One region of the Clostridium oceanicum genome, then DNA from elsewhere that is predicted to be linked to it. Evidence: riboswitches for the same ligand, from Rfam matches in the RefSeq annotation. Region 1 holds a riboswitch; each other region holds the start of a gene.
The links. A riboswitch is a leader RNA that binds a small molecule or an ion and turns the genes downstream of it on or off. The one in region 1 is predicted to bind thiamine pyrophosphate.
Positions count from the first base shown of each region.

Region 1 (8,188 bases):
AAACCAAAAGTCTTGGTTAACTGTAAATAGTGAATCAGTAATAAAAGCTAATCCAGATGTAATATTTACAAGTGAACCTAAAAAAGATGCCCTTAAATCTATAAAAACCCGCACAGGATGGCAAAATATTAAAGCAGTAAAAAACAATAATGTTTATTATATAGATAAAAACTATTCATCTAGACCATCTAATAATATAATAAAAGCTTTAAAAGAAATGTCGAAGGATATTTATAAAGATAAACATGAATAAGAAAAAAGTTTTAATAATATTATCAATTTTTTTAGTGATTTTGGTTTTATGTGTTGGAATTTCCATAGGAAGTTCCAATATTAATTTATTAGATACAATATCTATATTATTTAATAAAATATTTCATACACCTATAACTAAAGATATTGATAAAAACAATATATCAATAATATGGAGTATAAGATTACCTAGAGTTTTATTAGCTTTTATTGTAGGTTCATCTTTATCTGTAAGTGGTGCTGTAGTTCAATCAATACTTAAAAATCCATTGGCATCACCATATACTCTAGGAGTGTCTTCTGGAGCTTCCCTTGGTGTAGGATTAGTTTTAATATCAGGTATTTATGTGCCTTTTATAGGCAAACTTGCTATGCCTTTCGTAGGTTTTTTATGTGGAGTTACAACGGTATTTTTTATTATTAGGTTTTCTTCTAAGGTAGATAAGGGAATGTCAAATAAAACTATAATTTTAGCAGGAATGGTTTTTTCTCTGTTTTTTAATGCTATATTAACAACGATAACTGCTTTAAACAGCGAAGATATAAAAAGTATTGTGCTTTGGCAAATGGGCTCTTTTGCTATGAAAGGATGGTCTTATGTTAAAGTCGGTATACCATTTTTCATTATAGGAATAATGGGTGTTATGTTTTATTTAAAAGAGATGGATATATTATCTTTTGGAGAAGATCAAGCTAAATCAGTTGGAGTAGATACATATAAAGTTAAAAAGAATTTACTGATTTTTTCTTCTGTTTTAACAGGAAGTGCTGTAGCTTTAAGTGGAGTAATAGGATTTATAGATTTAATAATTCCTCATATTATAAGAAAAATATTTGGAGCAAAACATAGTTATGTTATTCCCATGAGTGTAATATGGGGAGGATGTTTTATGGTTATTACAGATTTAATAGCAAGAACTATAGTAGTACCTTCAGAACTTCCAGTAGGGGCAATAACAGCATTAATTGGAGCACCGTTTTTTGCATACATATATTTTAAAAAATCTAAGTAGGTGATTTAATGTTAGAACTTAGAAATATTAATTGTGGATATGATAATATAGACGTTATAAAAAATATATCATTTAAAGTTAAAAGAGGAAATATGATTTCTATAGTTGGTCCTAATGGATGCGGTAAAAGTACACTTTTAAAAGCTATAGCTAAACTTATGAAATATAAGGGAGATATACTTTTAGACTCTAATAATATAAATAAATTAAGTAGGAAAGATATATCTAAAAAAATTGCACTTATGACTCAAACTAACGATGTTTATTTTTCTTATACCGTTTATGAAACAATATCTTTAGGAAGATATGCTTATTTAAAAGGTCCACTGTCCTCATTAAGAAAAGAAGATAAAGATATTATAAATAAAGCTATAGAGACTGTTGAATTAACTGACTTAAAAGATAAAGCTATAAATGAGCTATCAGGAGGACAACTTCAAAGAGTTTTTTTAGCAAGAGCTTTTACACAAGATCCGGAAGTTATTTTACTTGATGAACCAACAAATCATTTAGATTTAAAACATCAAATAGACATTTTAAATAATTTATGTGATTGGGCTAAAAATAATAATAAAATTGTAATATGTGTATTACATGACCTTAATTTAGCCAATATATTTAGTAATAAAGTTATAATGCTAAAGAGAGGACAAATTATAGGAGACGGCAGTCCTAAAAGTGTATTTATGGAAGACAAATTAAAGCATGTATATGATATAAATATAAGAAAATTTATGATAGAAGCATTGGAAAAATGGAAATAACAAATAAAAACTTTGTTCTTGACATAAAATAAATAAAAGTATTATATAAACTATAACTTTGTAAAAATATATTAATAATAGTATAATTATAAATGTTTACAATACCATAAACAATTTAAAAGTTTACTAGGATTTATTTAGTAATTTATAGATTTAAGTGAGGTTATGTATATGGAAAAAATATTATTAAAAAATGGACAAGAAGTTATAGTAAGAGAACCTAAAAAAGAAGAAGCACAAAAAATGATAGATTTTTATAATGTAGTAGGTGGAGAAACAGAATTTCTTTCATTTGGTAAAAATGAATTTAGTATGTCTTTAAAGGAATATGAAAGTTTTATAGAATCTACTAAAGCAGAGGATAACTCAGAAATATTAATAGCTAAAGTAGATAATGAAATAATTAGTATAGGAACTATTACTTCTACTCAAAAAGCAAAAGGAAAACATGTAGGGACTTTAGGAATAGTTATATCAGAAAAATATTGCAATATGGGGTTAGGAACAAAAATTATAAAAAAACTTATAAGCTTAGCAAAAGAAAATGGAATTACTAAAAAAATTAATCTTGATACAAATGAAACTAATCATAGAGGAATACATTTATATAAAAAACTTGGTTTTAAAGAAGAAGGAAGATTAAAAAACGAGAATTATATGAATGGAGTTTATAGTGATATAATCGTAATGGGACTAATGATTTAAAAGTCTTGATGTTTTTGATTTAATATTTTATACTTATATTAAAATAGAATAATAGCTAGGGGTGCCGTTAAGGCTGAGACAACACCCTTATTACCTGATTTGGATAATCCCAACGGAGGAAAGCTTAACGTATAGAAATTTATATACTTTTATTAACAATATATAATAATCATATATTTTAAACTATATTCCTTATTGGAGTATAGTTTTTTTATTTTGCAAAATTTTATCATTAGGTATAGAAAAATAAATTAAATTCACTAGTTATTTATTTGAATGTATCTAAGAAAAGTGGGAGGAAAAATTATGGAGTTTTCAGAGTATTTATTTAAAGAAGCTAAACCAATATGGGACGAGTATTTGAATCATCCTTTTATAAAAGAATTAGGAGAAGGAACATTACCTAAAGAGAAGTTTAAAAGTTATCTTATACAGGATTATTTGTACCTTAAAGAGTATTCAAAAGTATTTTGTATAGGAGTTGTTAAGGCTACTACTATGGATGAAATGAAGTTTTTTTATAATTCTATAAAAGGAGCAATGGAAGACGAAACTGAATCTCATATAATGTACTTAAAAGGTTTTGGAGTAAACCTAAGTAAAGCAGAATTTATGGAGAAAGAACTTGTTACATTAAATTATACAAACTATATGCAAGCTGTAGGTTTGAAAGGAGACTTAATAGAGACTGCCATAGCAACTCTTCCCTGTACATGGAGTTATAGTTATGTAGGAAAATATGTTGCTGAAAAGTATAAAGACAAGCTAGAAGATAATTTTTATAAAGGATGGGTAGATACATATAATTCAGAAGGCTATGATAAGTTCACAGAAGAGTGGATAGATTATACAAACAAGATATGTAAAGACATAAGTGAAGAAAAAAAGAAGAAATTATTAGATATATTTTTAAAGTGTAGTATTTATGAAAAACAATTTTGGGACATGGCATATAAGGAGGTTAAATAATGGATATAAAAAACATACTTATAATGGTAGTAAGCATAGTGTTTTTAGGCATTTACTTAGCTAAGTTAAGAAAAACTAAAATTACAACTAAGTCTATGGTAGTAGTAGCAATGTTTAGTGCATTGTCTTATATATTATATATGATTCAATTTATAAAATATCCTCAAGGAGGAGGCATAAGTTTATTTTCCATGCTTCCTGCAATGATTCTTTCTATAGTATATGGTACATCAGAAGGACTTACTTGTGGATTAATATTCGGACTTTGTAAACTATTAAATGGAGCAGTAATAATTCATCCAGCTCAGTTTTTATTAGATTATATATTATCTACTATGGCCTTAGGGTTAGCAGGAGTATTTGGAAATGACAAAAAATCTAAAATGATATTAGGATGTTTACTTGCAGTAGTTGTTAGTGTATCTATAAATATAGTATCTGGAGCTGTATATTTTGGTCAGTATGCACCAGAGGGAATGAACGTATGGGTTTATTCTTTTATCTATAATGCAACTAGTGCAGGAGTTGAAGGATTACTTACAACTGTAGTTGTAGTACTACTTCCTATAAAAAAACTTAAAACAGTAGTTAATTTAAATTAAAAAGATTATGTAATATTAAAACAGATAAAAGGGAGTCTTAGATAAGACTCCTTTTTTAGATTATATAAATTTACATTTTTATTTACTTAGACAAAAAATATTAGAGTATACCAAATTTAATATAAAAGTATTAGTGTCTTCATATTATTTCAAGTAAAATAAAATACTTACAAAAATACGAATTATATTACTTACTTTTATTAAAACATTCGACTTTTTTCTTCAAGTTATGTTATAATTATTCTAAATCTTAAGGCATTAAGTAAACTTATTTAAACTTGGAGGAATGAAAATGAAAGATAAAAGAAATGAGCTTTTGTACAGTTTAGATGGAAGACCGCCACTTAAATCAGCAATACCATTAGGGTTACAACATGTTTTAGCAATGTTTGTTGGTAATGTAACTCCTATAATAATAATATCTAATGTTCTTAAATTACCAGTAGAGCAGAAAGCATTTCTAATTCAATGTGCAATGTTCGTTGCAGGGATTGTATCTTTAATACAATGTTATCCAATAGGACCTGTAGGATCAAAACTTCCAATTATAATGGGAACAAGTTTTGGATTTTTACCAGTATGTATAGCTATATCAGGGAAATATGGACTTTCTGGAGTTCTTGGAGCAGCTTTAGTTGGTGCAGTTTTTCAAGTAATATTAGGATTCTTTTTAAAGCATATCAGAAAATATTTTCCACCTTTAATAACAGGAATAGTTTTATTTTCAATAGCACTATCTTTAGTTTCCACAGGAGTTAAGTATTTTGCAGGTGGAGTAGGTGCACCAGATTTTGGATCAATTGAAAACTTAATGTTAGGTTCTATAGTGTTAGTAATAGTTTTAGGATTGAAACAATTTACTAAAGGGATAACTAGTATGTCATCAATTCTTATAGCACTAATAATTGGATATATAATAGCAGTATTTATGGGGAAAGTTGATTTTAGTTCTGTTGCAAATACAAATTGGGTTTCTATACCAATACCTTTTAAATTTGGAGTAGAATTTCATTTAGATGCTATAGTATCAATGGGTATAATATTTGTTATTTCTACTATTGAAACAGTAGGTAATACATGTGGTATAGTTTCTGGAGGTCTTGGGAAAACAGCTACAGATGAACAAGTATCAGGAGCAGTTGTAGCTGATGGAGTAGGAACTGTTTTTGCTGCTATTTTTAATGTGCTTCCAAATACAGCTTATAGTCAAAACGTAGGAATTATAACTATGACTAAAGTAATAAATAGATTTTCTGTAGCTACAGGAGCGGTTTTTTTAGTTTTATGTGGACTATTTCCTAAAATAGGTGCAGTAATAGCCTTAATGCCAGCTAGTGTTTTAGGGGGAGCAGCCCTTGTTATGTTTAGTATGATGTTAGTTAGTGGAATAAATCAAATAACTGAAGAACCTTTAGTTGGAAGAAATGCTGTAATATTTGCTGTATCTTTAGGAATAGGTGTTGGATTTAGTTTAGTACCGGATGCATATAAGAATTTACCACATATGATGCAAATGCTATTTGAAGGGGGAGTAGCTGTATCTACAATAATAGCTATCTTTTTAAATCTTATATTACCTAAGGATATAGAAATAAATAAATCAAAATCGAATACTGTAAGTAATATGTCTAAATAAATATCACAATGGAGGTATAAAATGTTTACTATATCAAAGTTAGTTAAACCTAAAACTTTAGAAGAAGCATATGATACTTTAGTTTCTAAAAAAAATAATACAATTTTAGGTGGTTGCGCATTTTTAAGGTTAGGTTCTAAAAGAATACAAACAGCCATTGACCTTGAATATTTAAATTTAAATTACATAAAAGAAGATAAGGAATTTATAGAAATAGGAGCATATTCTACACTTAGAGATTTGGAAACAAATGTTTCTACAAAAGGTGCTTTTAACGGAGTTTTAAAAAAAGCTTTAAAAGATATAATAGGTATTCAATTTAGAAATGTAGCTAATATAGGTGCTACTGTATTTTCTAAATATGGATTTTCTGATGTAAATACCTCCTTACTTTGTTTAGATACAGAAGTGGAGCTTTTTAAAGCTGGAAGAATGAGTTTAGAGGAATTTTTAAAAAGGCCTTATGAAAAAGATATATTAACTAAAGTTTTTATAAAAAATAATAAAAGAGTTGGAGTATATAAAAGTCATAGAAATTCTAAAAGTGATTTTCCAGTTTTAAATGTAGCTGTATCAAAATTAGAAAATGATTGGAAAATTGTAGTTGGAGCAAGACCTAGAGGAGCTAAAATAGCTTTAAAAGCTTCTGAAGCTTTATCAAAAGAGGAAAATTTGAATGCATATAATATAGAAAAAATAGTAGAAATTGCATCAAATGAATTGGATTTTGGAAGTAATATGAGAGCTTCTTTAGAATATAGAAAAGCTTTATGTAAAGTTCTTTTAAAAAGAGCTATTATGGAGGTAGTAGAATGCAGATAGAACTTATTGTAAATAATAAAAAACATAATTTAAAAGTAGATTGTGATGAACTTTTAATAGATACTTTAAGAAAAGCAGGATATTTAAGTGTTAAAAGAGGATGTGACACTACTTGCTGTGGGCTATGTACTGTATGGGTAGATGAAAAACCTACACTGTCTTGTTCTACACTTTCAGTAAGAGCTGACGGAAAGAAAATAACTACAATGGAAGGAATACAAACTGAAGCTAAAAAGTTTGCAAAAATACTTACAGAAGAAGGAGCAGAACAATGTGGCTTTTGTAGCCCTGGGTTTGTAATGACTGTTGTAGCTATGAAAAAAGAATTAAATAATCCTACAGATGATGAAATTAAAGAATATTTAGCAGGAAATCTTTGTAGATGTACAGGATACTTAGGTCAATTAAGAGCAGTTAAAAAATATTTGGAGGTACAACAGTAATGAAGCATATAGGAAAAAGTTATCCTAAGATAGATGGTATGTTTATTGCTACAGGTAAACCAGGATATACAAATGATATTGCTATGAAAGAGTGTCTTGTTATAAAAATACTGAGAAGTCCTCATGCTTATGCAAAAATAAAGTCTATAGATACTAAAATAGCAGAAAATATTGAAGGAGTAGAATGCATCTTTACATACAAAGATGTTCCTAATGAAAGATTTACTTTAGCAGGACAATCTTACCCTGAGCCGTCTCCTTATGATAGACTAATATTAGATCAAGTTGTAAGATATGTAGGAGATGAGGTTGCTATAGTAGCTGCAGTAGACGAAAAAACTGCACTTAAAGCTATGAAACTTATAAAAGTTGAATATGAAATTTATGAACCTGTATTAGATTTTGAAAAAGCTACAGAAAGTAAATCTATAGTCCATAAAGAAGATAACTTACATTGTAATATAGATTTAGGAATGGATATAGAAAAAAATATAATTTGTTCTCATAATGAAGAGTTTGGAAATGTGGAAGAAGAAATAAAAAAATGTGATGTAGTTGTTGAAGAAACTTATTATACACAAGCACAAGCTCATGCTATGATGGAAACATATAGAGCTTTTAGTTATATAGATCATACTGGAAGATTAGTTGTTGTTACTTCAACTCAAATACCTTTTCATGTAAGAAGACATTTATCTAGAGCATTAAATATACCTTCTAGTAAAATAAGAGTTATAAAACCTAGAATTGGTGGTGGATTTGGAGGAAAACAGACTGCAGCAGTAGAAATATTTACAGGACTTGTAACTTTAAAAACTGGAAAACCATCAAAAATCATATATGATAGAAAAGAAACTTTTACTACAACTACAAGTAGACATGCTATGAGATTAAAAGTAAGAGTAGGTGCAGATAAAGGTGGAACTATAAAGGTTGTTGATATAGATGTATTGTCAGATACAGGGGCATATGGAGAACATGC
Region 1 is NZ_BAAACG010000013.1:225,155-233,342, forward strand. Features, by position in the region: gene ABDZ71_RS15005 (ABC transporter substrate-binding protein) at 1-253, shown strand, start outside; gene ABDZ71_RS15010 (FecCD family ABC transporter permease) at 246-1,265, shown strand; gene ABDZ71_RS15015 (ABC transporter ATP-binding protein) at 1,274-2,029, shown strand; gene ABDZ71_RS15020 (GNAT family N-acetyltransferase) at 2,201-2,734, shown strand; TPP riboswitch at 2,782-2,872, shown strand; gene tenA (thiaminase II) at 3,041-3,703, shown strand; gene thiT (energy-coupled thiamine transporter ThiT) at 3,703-4,305, shown strand; gene ABDZ71_RS15035 (uracil-xanthine permease family protein) at 4,598-5,941, shown strand; gene ABDZ71_RS15040 (FAD binding domain-containing protein) at 5,963-6,763, shown strand; gene ABDZ71_RS15045 ((2Fe-2S)-binding protein) at 6,754-7,206, shown strand; gene ABDZ71_RS15050 (xanthine dehydrogenase family protein molybdopterin-binding subunit) at 7,206-8,188, shown strand, end outside.

Region 2 (6,619 bases), on a different contig from region 1:
AGCTAGAATATCAGAAGAAGATGAAAGACCTATGAATTCTTCTGATATAGAGAATATATCTAAAACTATAAATAATTACATTTTAAATAATTATCCTGAAACTATAAATTCCTATGAAATAAAAGACATTATAGTAAATGAAATGAGAAACTATGGCTTTGGTCATCTTGCAAATTATTATGAAAATAATTTTATATAATATAAAGAGAGATGTCAGTTTTTTTTATTAAAAAATAAATATTTATAAGTTGACAAATTAATATATAGTGTATAGTGTATATATAGGAACTATACACTATATATTAATGTTTGAAGGAGACTAGCTATAGATGAAAATTTTGATATCTAATTCATCGCAACAGCCTATTTATGAGCAAATATCAAGCCAAATGAAGGCTTTAATAATAAAAGGAGAACTAAATCAAGGGGATGTGCTTCCTTCTATAAGAAAATTAGCAAAGGAGTTGCACATAAGTGTAATAACCACTAAAAGAGCCTATGAAGAACTAGAAAAAGAAGGTTTTTTGGAAACTGTTAAGGGAAAGGGTAGTTTTGTAGCTCCTCAAAATAAAGAACTATTGAAGGAAAAAAAGATGAAACTAATAGAGGAAAAATTAATGCTGGTAGTAGATGAAAGCAAAATGTTTGATATATCCTATGAAGAACTATGTGAAACATTAAAGATTCTTTATTACGAAGATTAGTTTCAAAAAATTTGAGGAGGATTAGTTGATGGGAAAAATTTTAGAAATTAAAAATTTAACTAAAAGATATAAAGATTTTTCTTTAGATAATATAAATTTAAGTTTAGATAAGGGATATATAATGGGATTTATAGGTCAAAATGGAGCGGGGAAAAGCACTACCATAAAACTTATTATGAATCTTATAAAAAAAGATTCTGGAAGCATAAAAATCTTTGGATTAGATAACCATAAACATGAAAAAAAAATAAAAGAAAGAATAGGCTTTGTATATGATACTAATCATTATTATGAAGATTTAAGTATAAGGAATATGAAAAAAATAATTTCACCTTTTTATAAAAATTGGGATGATAAAGCTTTTCTAAAATATATGAAAGATTTTGATTTAGATCCTAAAAAAAAGATAAAAAAACTTTCTAAAGGTATGAAAACAAAATTTTCATTAGCCTTAGCTTTATCACATAAAGCAGAATTTATAATAATGGATGAGCCTACAGCAGGATTAGATCCTGTTTTTAGAAGGGAAATATTAGAGATATTACAAGATTTAATTCAAGATGAGAATAAGAGTGTGTTTTTTTCTACGCATATAACTACAGATTTAGAAAAAATAGCAGATTATATAACTTTTTTAGATAAAGGGAGTATTATTTTTTCTAAATCTAAAGATGAAATATTAGAAAATTATGGAGTAGTAAAAGGTGGAATTGAGTTATTAAAGAATCCTATGACAAAATCTATTATAGGAATAAATAAAAATTCTTATGGATTTGAGGGCCTAACTTCAGATGTGGAAAATATAAGATATAAACTAGGAGAAGAAGTTATTTTAGAAAAGGCTACTTTAGAAGATATAATGTTTTATACCTCTAAGGAGATGAAAAGAAAGTGTTAAGTTTAATAAAGAAAGACATGATTATTACTAAATATTATATGAAACCAATAGTAGGGTATTTTTTAGTATTATTAATATTCACAGTTTTTAAAGGGAATAAAACAGATTTTTCTAATATCTATTATATTAATTTAACAGCAAGTATTTTTATGCCCTTAACATATGATTTTTATTATGGAGAGAAAGTAAAGGATGATTATATATTCAATTCTTTACCAGTTACAAAAAAAGAAATTGTTATTTCAAAATATATATCTGTGATAATACATACAGCAATATATGGTATCATTACATATATTTTATTTTATACAACTAATTTATTTACTTATGCTAAATTTAGTAAGGGATTAAGCTTATATTTTATTTTGGATTTACTGATGATAATTTTATTTTTTTATTCTATTGAAATTCCTATATATATAAAGTTTAAAAATAGAATTATTAGATTTATAATTTTTTTCTCTTATTTTATGTTTATAGATGTTGTAAAAGCTAATTTAAAAACTTATTTGATATATAGATTTTCTTTAGAAAAGTCTGTATATTTCATATTATTTTTTGCAGTAATATCTATCTTTTTATTATCTATTTTAATATCTATTAAAATATATGAAAATAAAGATATAGATTAAGGAGGATAAAAATTCTATGTTTAATTTACTTAAAAAAGATTTTATAATATCTAAAATATATATTATAATTTGTTTAGGTATCGGTATGGCTATAACTGGAAGTGTTATTTTGTTAAATCCTAATAAATATAGAGTATATATTTATGTAGTAGGATATACCAGCATAATGTACATATTTTTTTGTAATTTTATAGATTTTAGATATAAAGGAAATTTTATTATAAGAAGTTTACCTATAAATAAAGATGAGGTAGTTATATCAAAATATATACAAGTTCTTATAGTTGTTTTGATTACATATATACTAAATATAATCCTATGTGTAGCTTTGAAATTTTTATTTAATGTGGAAAATATAAGTATACTAGGAGGATTGATTAATTTTAGATATATTGCAATTTGTTTTTCTATATGTATGATTTTAATGGCGGTATATTATCCTATATGTTTTAAACTTAATACAAATAAATGTAGAGCTATTACTCAAATTTCATATATTATAATAGGTATTTCTCCTAATATATATATAGATAGGAGAGTTATTATAGAAAATTTTTTCAATAATAATTGGCTTCTATTTTTTATAATTAGTATTGTTTTTTTTATTGTATCTATAAAAATATCTATAAATTTATACAGAATTAAAGATTGTTATTAACATAGCTAATATTAGATTATAAGTAATTTTTCATTAAAGAGGGAATAATATTTTAAAAGCTATAAAAAGTTAATATATAAATTAAGGAGGACTCAAAATGATTATAGGATCAGGAAAAATTCATTTACATGCTAATTGGGTTCACTCTCTAAAAGAGAAAAGAATGATAGTTAAAAGTATTATAGCAAAAGTGAAAAATAAATTTAATGTTTCAGTAGCAGAAGTTGAAGATCAGGATTTACATCAGTCCATTGTTATAGGTGTAGTTTGTGTTAGTAATACTACTAAACAAGCTGATTCTATTATACAAAATGTAATGAATTATATAGAAGGAAACACAGAAGCATTAGTCTTAAATGTTGAAACTGAAATAATATAATTATTTATATAGATTCTAAATAATAGATTATAGTATAAAGGATAAAATATGAAAAAATTATGTATAAACCTTTACAGATGAATAAAAAAGGTCTATACTTTAGTTAGAAAATTAAATAGTTTAGGCATAGGAATATTTATATGAATATGCCTTAGTGCAGGGGTGCTAGTTAAAAGCTGAGAGGAAAAATTTCCGACCCTTTGAACCTGATGTAATTAAAATTGCCGTAGGGAGCATACGACCATGATATTAAATGTCATATATGATGATTGTTAAGAGCTTACCTTTTAGGTAAGCTCTATTTTATTTATATAAAAGGGGCATGGTATGTTAATTGACTATGAAAATGACAAATTTAAAGAAGAATGTGGGATATTTGGAATATGGAAAAACAAATATAGTAACTTAAGAGATATTTTTTATCCAGCATTAATGTCACTTCAACATAGAGGTGAAGATGGAGCAGGGGTATCGGTTATTACTGAAAAGGGAATAGAAACTGAAAAAAATTTAGGAGAAGTTTCAAATTTATTTAATAAAGAATTTATAGGGTCAACTGAATATACTTCAGGAATCGGACATGTTAGATATTCTACATATGGAGATAATTCTTTAAAAAATCTTCAACCTATGGATGGAAAAAATGATGGGCTTGATATAGCAATAGCCCACAATGGTAATTTAATAAATGTAAATTGCATAAAAGATAAATTAAAAACTAAAGGTATTAAATTTAATACAACCTCTGATTCTGAAATAATATTGAAGTTTTTAATATATGAAATAAAAAAAGGAAAAACTTTAATAGAGGCAGTATTAAAAATTTTAAATATGTTAAAAGGTGCTTTTTCAGTAGTAGTTTTAACTAAAGAAAAACTTATAGGTTTTAGAGACATTAAGGGAATAAGACCTCTTTGTATTGGGAAAATAGGAGAAGATTATGTTTTAACTTCAGAAAGTTGTGTTTTAGATTCTTTAGATGGACAAGTTCTTAGAGATGTTAATCCAGGAGAAATAGTATGTATAGATAATAGTGGAATAAATTCTATAAATAAATTTAAATATAAAACCCCACATACTTGTGCATTAGAATATATATATTTTTCAAAAGAAGATAGTATTATAGACAAAAATAGTGTTTATGATTTTAGAATAAATAGTGGAAAGCTTTTGTATAAAGAATGTCCAGCTAATGGTGACATAGTAATTGGAATGCCAAGTTCAGGACTTCTTGCAGCTATAGGATTTTCAAAAGCTTCTAAAATTCCTTATGAAATAGGAATTATAAAAAATCCTTATGCAGGAAGAAATTTTATTAAATCTAATAAAGAGAAAAGAAATAAAAATATAAATTTTAAGCTTAGTGTAATAAAAGAGTGTGTTAAAAATAAAAGAGTAATTATTGTTGATGATTCTATTGTAAGAGGTACTAGTAGCAAAAGAATAGTAGAAAAATTAAGAGTAGCAGGAGCTTTAGAAGTACACTTTAGAGTAGCATCTCCTATAGTTAAATCTAATTGTAATTTAGGAATAGATATAAAAACTTCAAAAGAATTATTATCATTTAACAAAAGCTTGGAAAAAATGAAAGAGTTTATTGGAGCAGATAGTTTAGGATTTTTAAGTTTAAAAGCTATGAGTAAATGCTTGAGATTAAATATTCCAATGTGTACAGGGTGTTTTAATGGATATTATGGTGATAAATAATTTTTTAAAATAAAAAGGTTACCTATATTGGTGATTTATAAAAGAAAGGGTGTAATAAAATGAATTATACAACTCAAATGGATGCTGCAAGAAAAGGCATAATTACTAAAGAAATTGAAACAGTAGCTAAAAAGGAAAATATGGACGTAAATGAACTTATGAAATTAGTTTCACAAGGAAAAGTTGCAATACCTGCAAATAAGAATCATAAATCTTTAGATGCAGAAGGAGTTGGACAAGGTCTTAAAACTAAAATAAATGTTAACTTAGGTATATCAAAGGACTGTAATGATATAGATATGGAACTTAAGAAAGTAAAAAAAGCAGTAGAAATGAAAGCAGAAGCTATAATGGATTTAAGCTGTTTTGGAAAAACACAAGAATTTAGAAAAAAAGTTGTTGATATATCAAAAGCAATGATAGGAACAGTACCAGTTTATGATGCAGTAGGTTTTTATGATAAAGAGTTAAAAGATATAACTTCTGATGAGTTTTTAAAAGTAGTTGAAAAGCATGCAAAAGATGGTGTAGATTTTATGACTATCCATGCAGGTATAAATAAAGAGACAGCAGATACATTTAAAAGAAATAGAAGAACTACAAATATTGTTTCAAGAGGAGGAGCTTTATTATTTGCTTGGATGCAATTAAATAATAAAGAAAATCCATTTTATGAAAGATTTGATGATCTTTTAGATATATGCGAAAAATATGATGTAACTATAAGTCTTGGAGATGCTTGTCGCCCTGGATGTATAAAAGATTCTACAGATGCAAGCCAGATAAAAGAGTTAATAACTTTAGGAGAACTTACAAAAAGAGCTTGGGAGAGAAATGTACAAATAATAATAGAAGGACCAGGACATATGACATTAGATGAGATAGAGACTAATATGAAATTAGAAAAAAAATTATGTCATGGAGCTCCTTTTTATGTACTAGGACCAACAGTTACAGATGTAGCACCAGGATATGATCATATAACTTCAGCAATAGGAGGAGCAATAGCTGCAACTTATGGAGCAGACTTTTTATGTTATGTAACACCAGCTGAGCATTTAAGACTTCCTAATTTAGATGATATGAAAGAAGGAATAATAGCAACAAAGATAGCAGCTCATGCAGCAGATTTAGCTAAAGGAATAAAAGGAGCAAGAAAATGGGATAACAATATGGCAGTAGCTAGACAAAAATTAGATTGGGAAAAGATGTTTGAGTTATCTATAGACCCAGAAAAAGCTCGTAAATATAGAGCAGAATCAAATTCGCCAAGTGAAGAACAGTGTACAATGTGTGGTAAAATGTGTGCCATAAGAAACATGAATAGAGTTATAGGTGGAAAAGATCTAAATGTATTAAGAGATGATGACTAAAGTATATTTAAATAGTTAATATCTATAAATATAGATAAAATATATCTTAAAAAGTAGTAATAGACTGTGAAATATAATTTATAGTCTATTACTGTTTTTATAATAAAATAAACTTATGTTAGAATTTTAATTAGTAATATAATAGATGAAATTCAAAAATATATTTTAATAAAAATGACATATTTATCTAAATGTGCCTTATTTAAGGGGGACTTAAAATGGCAAATGTAAATGTTAGTTTACAAGTATTACCATCAGTAAAAGAAGA
Region 2 is NZ_BAAACG010000019.1:336,109-342,727, reverse strand. Features, by position in the region: gene ABDZ71_RS18040 (ATP cone domain-containing protein) at 1-199, shown strand, start outside; gene ABDZ71_RS18035 (GntR family transcriptional regulator) at 330-704, shown strand; gene ABDZ71_RS18030 (ABC transporter ATP-binding protein) at 733-1,602, shown strand; gene ABDZ71_RS18025 (ABC-2 transporter permease) at 1,596-2,234, shown strand; gene ABDZ71_RS18020 (ABC-2 transporter permease) at 2,251-2,892, shown strand; gene ABDZ71_RS18015 (DUF503 domain-containing protein) at 2,990-3,271, shown strand; TPP riboswitch at 3,420-3,521, shown strand; gene purF (amidophosphoribosyltransferase) at 3,599-4,978, shown strand; gene thiC (phosphomethylpyrimidine synthase ThiC) at 5,038-6,351, shown strand; gene ABDZ71_RS18000 (MTH1187 family thiamine-binding protein) at 6,570-6,619, shown strand, end outside.
Region 2: it holds a riboswitch for thiamine pyrophosphate, as region 1 does, so the genes downstream of both, purF (amidophosphoribosyltransferase) here and tenA (thiaminase II) in region 1, are expected to answer to the same signal.

Region 3 (8,188 bases), on a different contig from region 1:
TTATCTTTTTTACCTATTCCCCATTCTCTAAATAACTTATTAGAATAAGATTCTAAATTTTGTCCTTCTAAAGAATTTATAACTACCACTGTAACTTCTGCTGTAGTTTTTTCTTCTAATTCCTTTCCTACAGATACTATAAATTCTTTTGTTTCACTATCAATTGCACCTACATAATCATTAACATATTTTAAATTAGTAGGTTTTGGAAAACTATTTTCTGCTCTAACAGTAAAGCAATTTAAAAAGGATGAAAATATAAAAACAATAAACAGGATAGAAAATCTTTTTAAAAATTTTTTCATATTGATCTACCTACTTTGAAAAATCTACTTTTGGAACTTTTTTAGCAGCTTCATCCGCTTTAAAATAAGTTTTAGTTTCAAATCTAAATATTGAAGCAACTATAGAATTTGGAAATTTCTTTATAGATGTATTATAACTATTTACCTCTTTATTATAATCCTGTCTTGCTATTGCTATTCTATTTTCTGTACCCTCTAAAGCTACAGATAAATCTCTAAAGTTTTGATTAGATTTTAAATTTGGATATCTTTCTACTACAACTAATAATCTTGAAAGTGCAGAAGACAACTGATTATTAGCATCTGATTTTTGTGAAATATTTTGTGCTCCTGCAAGTTTAGATCTAGCATTAGCAATATCTGTATAAATTTCTTTTTCTTGTTTTGCATATCCCTTAACAGTTTCTACTAAATTTCCTATTAAGTCAGATCTTCTTTGAAGATTTGTATCAATATTTGATTCTGCTTGAGTAACTGTTTGATCCAAAGATACCAATTTATTATAAGTACCTATTAAAGGTAAAAATAATAGCAATATAACACCTATAACTATTATTGTATTTCTTAATCCTTTTTTCATATAAGCTCCCTCCAAACAAATTTTTTACAAATAATATTATTTTTTAATTTCCTTTATACTCTCTCCTATTATTTTTATTCCTTTTTTTATGTCTTCTATACTTAATCTTGAAATTCCAAGTCTAAAGGAGTTATCTCCTTTATTATCTACATAAAATATATCTCCTGGAGTAAATACAACTCCTTTTTTATAGCACCTATCTAATACATCCCTAGATTTTATATCTTTTAATTTTATGAATATATGAAGACCACCTTCTCCTAATATATCTTCAGCTTCAATATATTCTCTTGCATATTTAAGTGCTATTTCATATTTATTTTTATATATTTTTCTAGCTTTTTTTATATATTTCTCAAAATTGCCTTCTTTTAAATATTGGTACAATATAGCCTGATCTAAAAATGAAGTATGAATGTTTTTACTTCTTTTTACACTTTCTAAGTAATTTATAAGGTCACTATCTCCTAATATCCAACCAATCCTAATTCCTGGGAAAAGTATCTTTGAAAAGCTACCTAAATAAACTATTCCATTACTTTTACCTGCAAGTGCAGCTATTGGAGATACATGATCTCCAGAATATCTTAATTCCTCATTAAACCCATCCTCTATTATAGGTATATTATGTGATTTTAATATATTATATACTTCTATTCTTTTCTTTGGAGACATAACAATACCTGTAGGATTATGGTAAGAAGGTATAAGATACATAAGCTTTATGTTTTGATTATCTTCTAAAACTTTTTTAAGGCTATCAATATTAACTCCATCTTTATCTAAATCAATGCCAATTGGATTAATACCGTGAAGCTTCATTATTTTTATAGCAGTATTATGAGTTGGATTTTCACATAAAATTTTATCACCCTTATTTACTAAGCAATCTAAAATTATATCAAAAGCTTCTGTAAATCCATTTGTTATTAGTATCTTTTTATTAGAAGTATCTATACCTTTATTTTTCATATAATCAATTAAATATTCTATTAAATACTTATAGCCTATAGCATATCCATAATTTAATATTTTTTCTCTTTCCAAAGACATTATATTTAAAAAAGATTTTTTAAATTCTTCTACGTCAAATAAATTTTCATCAGGAGATATACTTTTAAAAGATATCATTCCTTTTTTCCAAGGAACTTCATGCTTTATTATATCTAGTTTTTCAGCAGACTTACCATAATCATTTATAAGTCTATCCCATTTTATATTCCAGTTATCTTTTTTCAAATTTATACTTACATCGCATACAAAAGCCCCCTTTCCTCTTTTTGTATATATAAGACCTTCATCTTGAAGATACTCATATGCATATATAATTGTATTTCTACTAACCTTTAACATATTAGATAGCTCTCTTGTTGAAGGTAATTTTTCTTCTTTTCTTATCATCCCATTTAATATCATAGATTTTATGTAATTCCCTATTTGTATATAAACAGGGGAGTTTTTGTCCAGTTTTATATCAAATAACATTAAATCACCTCTCTTTAATTTTCACATAAATAAAAAACTAGTGCAATAAAAAAAGATTCTCTAATTTTTTAGAGAATCCTTTCAAAGTTATATATCTATATATTTTTACATAAAAATTATCTTTCTACTTTTAAAGAATCTTGTATCATAACATCTAATAAATCTGAAAAAGACATATTCACTGCATTTGCACTCTTAGGAAATAAACTATTTTTAGTCATTCCTGGTAATGTATTTAATTCTAGTACATAAGGAATAGAATCTTTAACTATCATATCTACTCTAACATAAACATCACATTTTAATACTTTCCAGCAACCTAATGCCATTTTTTCTACTTGTTTATGAAGTTTTTCCTCTAAATCTACTATAACTTCTTCTGAACTTCCATCATATTTACATTTTAAATCAAAGAACTCTCCATTAGGTTTTATAGCTATAACTGGAAGCATCTTTTCATTTAACATACAACAAGTTATTTCTTCGCCTTTTATATATTGTTCTATCATAACTTCTTTATCATATTTTAATGCTAACTCTACAGCTTCTTTTAAACCTTCTTTTGATTTTATTAAATTAGTAGCTACACTAGAACCTCCACTATTAGGTTTAACAAAAACTGGATAGCCCATTTTTTCTACTGCTTCATAATCTATTTCATCTATTTTAGTTACATTAATCCAATCTGCTGTATTAATATCTGCACTTTTAAGCATTCTTTTTGTAACATCTTTATCCATACAAATACCACTTGTTAATGGTCCACATCCTGAATAAGGTATGTCTAAAGTTTGAAGGACTGATTGCACTTCTCCATCTTCCCCAAATTTCCCATGAAGAGCTATAAAAGCAAAATCTAAACCTTTTGATTTTTCTACAATATCTTCTTTTTTATCTATAACTACAGGAACTACATCATATTTATCAGAATCTATATATTTCATTATCTCTTTACCTGAATTTAAAGATATTTCTCTTTCTGAAGATATACCTCCCATTACTACTCCTATTTTCATATATACTCCTCCAATACTCTCTGGTATTTAATTACCCTCTTAATTCATTTTATACATTTATAAAATATAATAAAGTACCACTACTAAACTTTTTTTGTACAAATGTGGTTTAAATTCATATTTCATATAAATCTTAAAATATTGAAAATGTTATCTTTTAAGTATACAATATAATTGTAAAATTAAATACCTTTGTTACGGGGGTGCCTATTTGGCTGAGAAGAGCATAAGTTCTAACCCTTTGAACCTGATACCAGATAATACTGGCGAAGGGAAGTAGTATAATATCTACATATTATATATAATAAAACCATGCTGCTTTTCTTACAAGTGGCATTTTTTTATTAAAAATAACAAGATTTAATTTAAGATATAAACTAAAATTCAAACTTAATCATAAACTAGGAGGTACTTAATATGAAAAATGTTTTAACAATAGCTGGATCAGATAGCTCAGGTGGTGCAGGTATACAAGCGGATTTAAAAACTATGAGCGCGTTAGGCGTATTTGGTATGAGTGTAATAACTGCAGTAACAGCTCAAAATACTTTAGGAGTGGTTGATGTACAAGACATTGATAAAAAAATTGTAGAAGCTCAAATAAAATGTATTTTTGATGATATAAATGTAGATGCAGTAAAAATAGGAATGGTTTCAAACAGTGAAATAATTGAAACTATAACAAACCTACTTAAAGAATACAAAGCTAAAAATATAGTTGTAGACCCTGTTATGATATCCAAAAGTGGCTACTTTTTATTAAAACCTGAAGCTGTAGAAAAAATAAAAGAACTTATTTCTATAGCTGATGTAGTAACCCCTAATATTCCAGAAGCAGAAACATTAACTGATATGAAAATAAAAGATGAAGAAGATATGAAAAAAGCTGCCTTAGAAATATCTAAGATGGGACCAAAATATGTTCTTATAAAAGGCGGTCACAGATGTAATGATGCTAATGATATTTTATATACTGGAAAAGATTTTATAAAAATAGAAGGTAGTAGAATCCAAACAAAAAATACTCATGGAACAGGATGTACACTTTCTTCATCTATAGCTTCATATTTAGCAAAAAATCACAGTATTGAAACTGCTGTTAAAAAATCAAAAGATTATATTACAAAAGCTATAGAAAATTCTTTTTCAATAGGAAAAGGCGTTGGCCCTGTAGGTCATTTAGTTGAACTTTATAAAGAAGCTGGTGTAGATTTTGAATAACTCAAATAAAATAAAAAATCCATCTATGTTTTTACTTTGGATTGGAGCATCTATCTCTATAGCAGAAATATATACAGGCTCTGTTATAGCCCCTTTAGGTATTTCTAAAGGACTTTTAGCTATAATACTTGGACACATATTAGGAACATTATTATTGTCTTTTGGTGGATATATATCATTTTCTAATAAATGTACTGCTATGGAATCAATACATAATTCCCTAGGTTCTTTAGGTGCAAAAATAGTCTCTATTATAAATGTAATGCAACTTCTTGGTTGGTCTGCCATAATGATAATTCAAGGAGGACGAGCTATTGGCCCTATTTTATCTATATCTTACAAAACATCCCTACTGATTGTTTCTGTAATAGTTATAATATGGTCTTACTCATTTTTTAATTATTCTAAAAAAGTTAATGATATTTGTGTTATTTCATTAATAATTTTATGTATATTTATGTTTTCTAAAATAGATTTATCTAAATCTATAGAGCTTAGGGGAAACTTAAATTTCACTACAGCTTTAGAACTTTCAATTGCAATGCCTGTTTCTTGGTTACCTGTAATTGGTGATTTTACTAAGAATGGAACTAGTAAAAAAGGAGTGCTTTTTTCTAGCTTTTTAGGTTACTTTATAGGCAGTACTGCAATGTTTATGTTTGGTTTTTTTGTAACCATATTTACTGGAAAAGATATTGTTGAATTTATATCTTCCATTGGAATACTAGGTGGTTTAGTTATACTTCTTTCAACTGTAACTACAACCTTTATAGATATATACTCTGCAGTTATTTCTTCCAAACAAATATTTGAAATTAAAACTGAAAATAAATATATAATTCTTTATTCTATATTAGCTTCGATTGTAGCTTTCATATTTCCTATGGAAAACTATGAAAATTTTCTCTTAATTATAGGAAGCGTATTCGTTCCAGTTTATAGTGTAGTATTTTTAAATTATTTATTAAGAAAAGTTAAATCTCCAAAATTTCATACTATAGGAATAATTTCAGCTTTAATAGGAATAGGCTTATTTAACTATTTCAATAAAATTTCTTTTGGAATACCAACTTTGCTAACTATTCTATGTATATCAATTATATATATAAGTTTAATAAAAATATTTAATATAAGAGGTGTAAAAAATGGACAAGCAAGTATTTAATGTGTTAAAAGAAGTTCAAGAAAAAACCCCTTTAGTTCATGCTATAACTAATTATGTAACAATAAATGACTGTGCTAATATTCTTTTATCTTTTGGTGCATCCCCTGCTATGTGTGAAGCTTATGATGAAGTATATGATTTTGTTAAACTATCTTCTGCTTTATATATAAATTTAGGTACACTAACTAAAGAACAAGAAACTGCTGCTGTTTTAGCTAGCACATCTGCTAAAAATAACAACGTTCCTGTAGTATTAGATCCCGTTGGCTGTCCTGCTATGAAAAGAAAAGTAGAAGTTATAAACAGAATAAAAGAAGTGGGAAGAATAGACGTAATAAAAGGTAATATAGGAGAAATTAAATTCTTAGCCGGAATGAATTCAGAAACTCGTGGAGTAGACTCTTTAGATAATGGAGAGGACGCTCTAGAAGCCTGCCAAAAACTTGCTAAAGATTTTAACTGCACCGTTGCAGCTACTGGAGAAAAAGATTATATCTCTAATGGTACTAAAAACTGTATTATCGAAAATGGCAGTGAATTACTTACTAAAGTAACAGGCGCCGGTTGTATGCTTGGAGCTTTATGTTCTGCTACTTGTGGAGCGTTTGAAGATAAATTTGTAGCTACCGTTTCTGCTATATTATCTATGAACATAGCAGGAGAAAAAGCTTATAAAACTGCTAAACTTCCTGGAAGTTTTAAGGTAGCTTTAATAGATAGTATATATACTTTATCTGATGAAGAAATTTGGAAAGAAGGTAATGTAACATGGAAATAGATTATAGTCTTTATTTAGTAACAGACAGAAGATTTTTAAAAGGAAGAAGCTTAAAAAAAGTAGTAGAAGATTCAATTTTAGGCGGAGTAACAATGGTTCAAGTTAGAGAAAAAGATGTATCCACAAGAAAATTTTTTAATATAGCAAAAGAAGTTCAAGAAGTTACTGATTATTATAAAATTCCTCTAATTATAAACGATAGAATTGACATTGCTCAGGCTCTTGATACTACTGGAGTACATCTAGGTCAAAGTGATATGGAACTTAGCATAGCAAGAAAAATATTAGGAAAAAACAAAATAATAGGAATATCTGCAGGTTCTATAAAAGAAGCTATAGATGCTCAAAATGGAGGAGCTGACTATTTAGGAATAGGAGCTATTTTCCCTACTGGAAGTAAAAAAGATGTATCTAGTATTTTAAGATTAGATGGATTAAAAGAAATACAAAATAATGTAACTATTCCTTCTGTAGCTATTGGCGGTATAAATAAATCTAATTTTAAAGATGTTTTATCCACAGGTGTTAATGGAATTTCAGTTATTTCTGCTATTTTAGGGGAAGATGACATAAAAACCGCTTCTAAAAATCTTCTTTTAAAATAATTAAGGGATATAAAAATTTTATTAAGATGTTATTATAAGTTATAACTATAACCATTTAAAAATCCCACATACAACTGTGGGATTTTTATGATTATATTTTATTATAATGAAATTTCTCTATTTTTAACCCTATTAATTAAATCTTCTACTTTATCTTTAATTAAATCTCTAGTTTTTCTAAACTCTTCTATTGTTCCTCCAGAAGGATCAGTAAGTCCCCAATCTTCCATATGCTTATTAGGAATATATGGACAAACTACATTACACCCCATAGTTATTAAAATATCTAATTCACTTGGAATATCTTCTAATAATTTAGGTTTATGAGAGGTCATGTCTATTCCTTCTTCTTCCATAACTTCAACTGCTAATGGTTTTACTTTATCATACTTTTCAGTTCCTGCTGAGTAAACTTCAAAAATATCACTGCCTAATTTTTTTAAATATCCCTCTGCCATCTGACTTCTACATGAATTATGAACACATACAAAAGCAACTTTATATTTCATTTTAATTCCTCCTAGTTATATAACTTATAGACTAAACACACAATATATATTAAAATTTACTTTTAACAACTTAAATGTTAAATAACTTATTATCTTAATGGTTTATTTATATATAATTTTTAAAACCATTTTCTAGTTTTATTTGCTATTTTAACTAAGGTAAGCATTACAGGAACTTCAACTAATACTCCTACTACTGTTGCTAATGCTGCTCCTGATTTTAAACCAAATAATGAAATAGCTACTGCAACTGCAAGTTCAAAGAAATTACTTGCTCCAATCATAGCTGCTGGAGCTGCAATATTATGCTTAAGTTTCCAAACCTTTGACCAAAAATATGCTATAAAGAAAATTAAAAATGTCTGTACTATTAAAGGAATAGCTATAAGTATAATGTGAAATGGATTATTTAAAATAATTTCTCCTTGAAATGAAAATATAATGATTAATGTCAAAAGTAATCCTAAAATAGTGGTATTATCAAATTTTTTCAAAAATACTTTTTCAAAATATTCTATGCCTTT
Region 3 is NZ_BAAACG010000008.1:714,382-722,569, forward strand. Features, by position in the region: gene ABDZ71_RS09360 (TPM domain-containing protein) at 1-305, opposite strand, end outside; gene ABDZ71_RS09365 (LemA family protein) at 316-885, opposite strand; gene pdxR (MocR-like pyridoxine biosynthesis transcription factor PdxR) at 922-2,370, opposite strand; gene ABDZ71_RS09375 (D-alanine--D-alanine ligase) at 2,487-3,386, opposite strand; TPP riboswitch at 3,576-3,679, shown strand; gene thiD (bifunctional hydroxymethylpyrimidine kinase/phosphomethylpyrimidine kinase) at 3,804-4,607, shown strand; gene cytX (putative hydroxymethylpyrimidine transporter CytX) at 4,600-5,772, shown strand; gene thiM (hydroxyethylthiazole kinase) at 5,753-6,550, shown strand; gene thiE (thiamine phosphate synthase) at 6,541-7,155, shown strand; gene ABDZ71_RS09400 (arsenate reductase ArsC) at 7,257-7,664, opposite strand; gene arsB (ACR3 family arsenite efflux transporter) at 7,784-8,188, opposite strand, start outside.
Region 3: it holds a riboswitch for thiamine pyrophosphate, as region 1 does, so the genes downstream of both, thiD (bifunctional hydroxymethylpyrimidine kinase/phosphomethylpyrimidine kinase) here and tenA (thiaminase II) in region 1, are expected to answer to the same signal.

Region 4 (8,188 bases), on a different contig from region 1:
CTTTAGCAATAGGGGCAGGACCTTTTGCTGGATTTATGGCAGATAAAATTGGATCTTCAACTAAAGTATTATTTGGAGCTTTTGTAATGATTGTAGCGTCATTAGTCCCATTTTTAATTATACCTGGAGATCCAAATCTTATATGGGTAGTAATAGTTTCAATGGTAGTTTTAGGTACAGGGGTATTTATTACTAGAGGAATATATTTTGCTGCTATAGATGAAATAAATGTACCTATTAAATATGCTGGTGCAGCTATAGGGTTTGCATCTTTTATAGGATTTTTGCCAGAAGCTTTTGTGTATACTTTAGTTGGAAACTGGTTAGATAAAAACCCAGGAATAGATGGATATAAAATAATGTTTACATTTATGATTATAGTAAGTGTAATTGGATTTATTGCATGTGGATTATTACTTAAGAATATAAAAAAGAATAAATCTAATGCATAATAAATAATTATATGTTTATAAAACAAAATATATGGAGGAAATAATATGTCAAGAATAGTAGTAGCCCTTGGAGGGAATGCACTTCAAAAAAGTTCTAAAGATGTATCAGCTAAAGCTCAACTTAAAAATTGCAAAAATACAGCAAAAGCAATAGTAAATCTTATTGAAAATAATAATGAAGTTATAGTAGTTCATGGAAATGGTCCACAAGTAGGACAAATAGTTTCAACATATGAAGGTATGAATGCTGTAGATAAATCAAATTTAGTCATGCCTTTTCCAGAATGTGGTGCTATGAGTCAAGGTTATATAGGTTATCATCTTCAGCAATCAATAAGGCAGGAGCTTAAAAAAAGAGATATAAATAAACAAGTTGCATCAATTGTAACTCAGGTAGTAGTAGATAAAAATGATCCAGCATTTAATAATCCTACTAAACCTGTAGGTTCTTTTTTCAATGAAGATGAAGCAAAAAAAATTATAGATGAAAAAGGTTATATTATGAAAGAAGATTCAGGAAGAGGATGGAGAAGAGTTGTACCTTCTCCAAAGCCAAAATCAGTTGTAGAAGAAGATATTGTAAGAACACTTATTAATGATGGTCATATAGTTATAACAGCTGGAGGTGGCGGAGTTCCTGTAATTGAAAAAGAAAATGGAGATATTGAAGGTGTTTCAGCAGTTATAGATAAAGACTTTGCAGCAGAAAAAATTGCAGAAATTATGGATGCAGATAAATTATTAATATTAACTGCTGTTGAAAAAGTTGCTATAAATTATAATCAACCTAATAGAGAAGATCTTAGTTTTATGACAATAAAAGAAGCAGAAAAGTATATAAAAGAAGGTCATTTTGCACCAGGCTCAATGCTTCCCAAAGTTAAAGCAGCCGTTAAGTTTGCAGATTCACTTAATGGGAGAAAAACTATAATAACAGCTTTAGATAAAGTTGAAGAAGCTTTAATGGGGAAAACTGGAACAGTAATAAGTAAATAATCAAATGAAAGATTTATTTGTTATTTAAATTTACTAAGGAGGTTATTATAAGGAATTTAGTAAATAGCCTCCTTATAATTGATTTATATTTCATTTGATGATAGAATTTACTTGAAATTTAGCAGCATAGGTTATGTATGAGGTGAATAGGATGCCAATTATAAATAGAAGAGAAGATGTTAAAAATAAAATAGAATTTATATGTAGTCCTTTAGTTGAAATGGCTGCTAGTTTGCATGTTTTGTCTGATCCAAGTCATCATAAAAATTGTGAAGGATGGGTAGAAAAGATAAATAATAAGTTAAGTTTAAAGTTAAAAAGGGATATATATTTTTTTTCTGAGCAATATAATCAATGGTCATTTATTATGGATATAGCTAGTGAGATACAAAATAGAAATTCAAACATTAAAGATATCCATTATTTAATTGATGAAATAGAAAAAATGGATATATACTTATTTTCATATTTATTTTTAGGGGCAGGGTTAGTTCATAAAGATAAGTTAAAAGATTGGATGGATAATCCACCATTATTTGATTCAGAGTATGTTCCTGAGCTATTGAATTATCTTCCGGTTTCTAGTATAAGGTCTTACCTTCACAATTATGAAAATATTAGAACTAAAGTAGTAGAAACATTAAGATGTTATTGGAAAGAAATTTTTTCTGCTGAATGGCCTAGAATAGAAAAATATGAAAAGGAAAATATAGATTTGCAAAAATCTATTTTATCAAATTCAGATACTATAGATTATATTCTTAATTTACATGGTGATTTAAAATACCTTAATGGAAAAATATTATTAAAAAAACAAACAGATTTTCAAATTGATATTGATGGAATAGATAAAATTGTACTTTTGCCTTCTGTATTTACTTCACCACATTTGATGATTAGTATAGTTGAAAATATATTTTGCATATACATTAATCTTAATTTTAGAAATATAGAAATGGATGAAGTACCTAAATCCGTTAAGAAATTTACTAAGGCTATTAATTGTGAATTAAGGTTAAAAATAATAAGATCTTTACTTATATCTCCAAAGACAACTAAAGAGCTATCAGATGATTTTGGGTTTTCAAAAGGAACTATATCTGAACACCTAAAAATTTTAAAAGAAACTGATTTAATATTTTCTAGGAGAATGAAAAAAAGTGTGTATTATTATTTTATACCTGATAACCTAAATAAGAATTTTCAGGCTATAGTTTCTTATATAGAAAATAAATAAAGATATTAATGTTAGATAAAAACATTAAAAGAATAGTATAGTACAGTATATTGATATTTTTGAATTAAATTAATCAATATATTGTATTATTTTTTATTAGGGTATATGAATTGAATGAAAAGTCTATTGTATATGGAGATATGAGATTATCTTAAATTCTACTTCAAGAGATAGATTTAGTAGTTATAGAATAAAAAAATAAATATAAACTTATTAAAAAATTAGTATTATTATAATTTACTTTAAATTAAGAGGTGAAATATGTATATAAAGGAAGCTTGTGTAGGATCTTTTAAAGAAGCTAAAAAAGCACAAGAATTAGGTGCTAGCAGAATAGAGTTATGTGACAATTTAAAAGAAGGAGGAACAACTCCAAGTTATGGTACTATAATTCAGACTAAAAGTTATTTAGATATACCTATAATGGTAATAATAAGACCAAGAGGCGGGGACTTTGTATATTCAAAATATGAAATTGAAATAATGAAAAAGGATATAGAATTGTGTAAAGGATTAGGGGTAGATGGTGTAGTTTTTGGTGTGCTAGATGAAAATAAATTAATTAATAAAAATGTAATGAAAGAACTTGTTGATTTAGCTAAGCCTTTAGATGTAACTTTTCATATGGCATTTGATGAAATAAAAGACAAAGAGGAAGCAATAGAAGAATTAATTGAACTTAAGGTAGATAGGATATTAACAAAAGGTTGTAAAACTAATGCTTTTGATGGAAAGGAAATAATAAGAAAATTAACAAGTAAAAGTAAAGATAAAATAATAATACTTCCTGGAGGTGGTATTACTAAAGAAAATTATTTAGATATTATAAACTATACAAAAGTAAAAGAAGTTCATGGAACGAAAATAGTAGGAGTATTAAAGAGGAAGGAAGCACTTTAATTAATTTAAATATATATATATAAATTTAAATTAATATATAGTGTGTAAATAAAAGGTATATGGTATATTACTTATTTTTGAATTGTAAAATATTAATATATAAGTTTTGTACTAAATGGGATTAGTTAAGAAAAATGGATAAAATCATGTGGAAATTGCAATAAAATCATTGTATAATCTAAAATAAGTTTATTTTTAATATATTTGGAGGGAATATGGAAAATAAGACAAAAAAGATAGAACTTAGTAGATTAATACCAGGAATGATTTTAGCAAAAGCTATTGAGAAAAATGGAATAAAGTTATTAGGGAAAAATGTTATTTTAACTAGTAATTATATTGAAAAGATTAAAAAAATGGACTTAGATATGAAAATAGAGGTATATGACGATAGTGAATTAGAAGAGCAAATTCAATCTGTTATAAAAAAATCTGAAGAAAAATTTAGTAGAAAAAAAGAAATATTGTTACAAGTTCATAAAAATCTTAAAAACATATATGAAAAGCTTGATTCAAATTCAAAAATAAGTATATTAGAATTTAAAAATATTCAAGAATATGTTTTGGAAGAGATGAAAGATTATAGTATTATTCTTAAAAGTATTATGGATTATAGAAAAGAAGATGAATGTTTATATAAACATTGTGTAAATGTAGGAATATTAAGCTACATGTTAGGAAAATGGTTAGGCTTTTCTAAAGAACAATTATTATATTTAAGTTATACTGGATTTCTCCATGACATAGGTAAAATAAAAATAGATAAGGAAGTTTTAAATAAAAGAAGAATATTAACAGATGATGAGTTTAGTGAAGTTAAAACTCATGCAGTTGTTGGATATGAAATAGCAAAAAATATACATAATATAGATGAATCGATTTTGATGGGAATACTTATGCATCATGAAAGATGTGATGGAACAGGATATCCTTTAAAAATTAAAGGTGAAAAAATCCATGATTTTGCTAAAATAGTTGCTATTGCAGATGAATTTGATACCATGACATCAAGTTTAGTTTATAAAAAAACAAGGACTTCTTTTGAAGCACTTAAAATAATAAAAAATCAAAGTGTAAACAAATTAGATTATAAGTATGTAAATAAATTTATTGAAGGAATTATTAATTGTTATATAGGAGAAAAAGTTAAGCTAAGTAATGGTAAAATTGCAAAAATAATAAAAATTGATATAGACAATATAGATAGGCCTTTATTAACAATAGGTTCTGACTTTATTGATTTAAAGACTACAAAGAATATAAATATAACAGATGTAGTATAAAGTATTATGCTATTTTAACCTTATATTTAGATTATTTAAAAGGAATTTGTTAAATTTTTAAAACTAACCAATTAAATATATTTAGTTTAAATTAATTTTAATAGTATGATAAATTAACTCATGCAAGTTATATTATAAGTTGAAAATAAATTAATATAGTATTAGGAAATTCAGCATTTAAGGAAATATTGTATAAAAATTTTTTATATGGTATAATTTTTTAAAAGGGGAGCTTTATTTAAGGCTGAGAGGAAGTTTATGCTTCGACCCATAACTTGATTCGGATAATGCCGGCGTAAGGAAATAATATATTTATACTAGCAGCTTATAAAGTTTTAGAGTATATATAGGATACGCATTATTCCGTGTATCCTATTTTTTATGCTTTAAAACTTTATATATTAAAAACTAAAGGGGAGCGCCTTGAGTTTTTATGGCAAAACACAATTAAATAGCGAGGGAACTTGTGTTTCAAGGTGAGAGGAAGCTTTTGAGCTTCGACCGTCTGATATGATATTTCATATAGGAAATTGCTATTTTATTGTACTAAAACTATATCTTATTAATGGTATTTATTTCCTATGTGATTTGTAGAATTTTAAATATTATTAAGGAGGTATTTTTTTATGAGGCAAAATTCAAATTTATTAAAAAAACTTATGTTAGCAATGCTTGTGGCTATGGGAGTTATAATTTCTCCAATACTTAGAGTAGAAGGGCTATGTCCTATGGCGCATCTTATAAACATTGTATGTTCAGTTATCCTTGGACCTTGGTATTCATTGCTTTGTGCTACATTAATTGGTGTTATAAGAATGTTTTTTATGGGAATTCCACCACTTGCACTAACAGGAGCGGTTTTTGGAGCATTTTTATCTGGAGTTTTGTATAGAGCATCTAAAGGAAAGATAATTTTTGCTGTTATAGGTGAAGTTATAGGAACTGGTATAATAGGATCTATAGTTTCATACCCTGTTATGGCTATATTAATGGGAAGAACTGGACTTACATGGATGTTTTACGTTCCTTCATTTATTATGGCTACCCTTATAGGGGGAACAATTGCATTTATTTTTCTAGGTTCTTTAAGTAGAATAGGTATGCTTCAAAAAATTCAAAAGAGTTTGGGGGCAAAAATTTATGATAGACCAAAAAACAATAATAAGCAAATTATTGGAAATAAAAGAGAGTGTTAAATCTAAAAAACCATTAATACATTGTATAACTAATCCTATATCAATAAATGATTGTGCAAATATAGTTCTTTCAGTTGGGGGGAAACCGATTATGGCCCAGCATCCTTTAGAAGTTTCAGAAATTACTTCTAAATCTAGTGGGCTTGGAGTTAATCTTGGAAATATAACAGATACTAGAATGGAATCTATGCTTATTTCTGGGAAAATAGCTTATGAAAACAATATTCCACAAGTAATTGATCTTGTAGGTGTTGGATGCAGTACACTTAGACTTCAATATGCAAAAAAGTATATTTTAAAGTGTCATCCAACTGTTATAAAAGGAAATATGTCCGAAATAAAAGCAATATGTGGGATAAAAAATGATTCAAAAGGAATTGATGTTGGAGAAAAAGATATTGTAACAGAGGAAAATTTTGATGAGAATATAGAAATGATAAAGAAATTTTCTATAGAAACAGGAGCTGTTATTGCAGTAACAGGAGTAGTAGATATAATAACAGATGGAACTTATACATATTTAATAAAAAATGGCTGTGAAATGCTTTCAATGATAACAGGGACAGGTTGTATGCTTACATCCCTTATAGCTACTTATATTTCTTCATTAGATATATTACAAGGTACAGTTTTAGCTGTAGCTCTTATGGGTATATGTGGTGAACTTTCAAAGAATGCTAAAGGTACTGGAAGTTTTAGATGTGATCTTTTAGATAATATGTTTAATATTTCTGATGATATAATAATGGAAAAAATAAAATTTAGATTAAGATAATTTTTAAATATAGTTACAGAATAATAGTTTACCATTAATGTATGATGGTAAACTATTTTTATAGGAAAATATATATTTAATTGGTTTTAGTAAGGCATTTATTAAAAGTTTAATCTGAAATTGACTTAATAACATTTTCTAAATTGTAAATAACCTTATGAGCTAATCTTTCTCGTGCATTTTTAGTAAAACCAGAAACAGTATTACTTATTATTACATTAGGATAATCTTTATATTTAGTTCTAAATTCTTCTGTTGTTGAACTTATATCAAATAATGCAAAGTTACCTTTACATTTTATCCATTTGTCAAAAGCTCTAAGTTCAAAAGAGGGTGACAGACCTGTATTTACAAGTATTTTACCATTTCCAAATTCTGAAAATTCTTTATCACCAATAACAACAGTATTACGTGGTAAATGAGTTGTTATAACATCACAAGTTTTTAAAAGGACATCTATTGAAAGATATTTATAATCAACATCATTTCTTTTATTTCTATTGTGGTAGTATATATTCATAGAGAAAAAATTACCAGCATCTGCTATCATTTTTCCTAAAGTTCCTAATCCAATTATACCAAGATTTATACCGCTTAATTCTATTTGTTCTTCTTTAAACTGAACATTACCAAGTCCTTTAAATAATCTTATAAGTTCGCTATAAAAGTATTCAACTACTCCATCATCTCCGTAATGTTTTACGCCTTTTACAATAATTCCTTGTTTTTTTGCTTGTATAATATCAACATTTGAAGATTTTTCATCATATAAACTACAACACATTCCAATGTATTTTAGTGTAGGAAGATTTTTTATTATATTTGCTGTTATAGGAGTATTCCATGATACTAACAATACATCAGCATTCTTAGCTCTTTTAATAATTTCAGCTTCTGATTTTGGGAAATCATTATAAATTTCTAAGGTATTACATAATGATTTAAGTTTTTCATGGACAAATTCATCTATTCCTGTATAGTCTATAGATACTATTTTTTTAAATTTCATATTTTCTCCTTTTATAATTATTTTTTTAAATATTATATTAACTATAGTATTTTAGTATTAGTTTCTTTTAATACTTCAAGAATGCTTTCATCTGGAGTATTTTCAGTAATTATTGTATTTATATTAAAGAGATTGGCAAAATTATAAACACCATCAAAGTAGAATTTTTTATTTTCCATAACTAAGTACACATGGTTACCTATATTTATAATAGATTTTTTTGTATTTCCATCTTCAACATCAAAAGTTGTAATGCTTTTATCGAAAATATTAACACCACAGCTTCCTATAAAAGCTTTATTTACTCTATATTTTAAAATATTTTCAATAGTCATTGAAC
Region 4 is NZ_BAAACG010000010.1:584,158-592,345, reverse strand. Features, by position in the region: gene ABDZ71_RS13130 (MFS transporter) at 1-452, shown strand, start outside; gene arcC (carbamate kinase) at 498-1,448, shown strand; gene ABDZ71_RS13120 (ArsR/SmtB family transcription factor) at 1,600-2,685, shown strand; gene ABDZ71_RS13115 (copper homeostasis protein CutC) at 2,947-3,585, shown strand; gene ABDZ71_RS13110 (HD-GYP domain-containing protein) at 3,801-4,868, shown strand; TPP riboswitch at 5,084-5,187, shown strand; gene thiW (energy coupling factor transporter S component ThiW) at 5,495-6,064, shown strand; gene thiM (hydroxyethylthiazole kinase) at 6,042-6,839, shown strand; gene ABDZ71_RS13095 (NAD(P)-dependent oxidoreductase) at 6,949-7,848, opposite strand; gene ABDZ71_RS13090 (DeoR/GlpR family DNA-binding transcription regulator) at 7,890-8,188, opposite strand, start outside.
Region 4: it holds a riboswitch for thiamine pyrophosphate, as region 1 does, so the genes downstream of both, thiW (energy coupling factor transporter S component ThiW) here and tenA (thiaminase II) in region 1, are expected to answer to the same signal.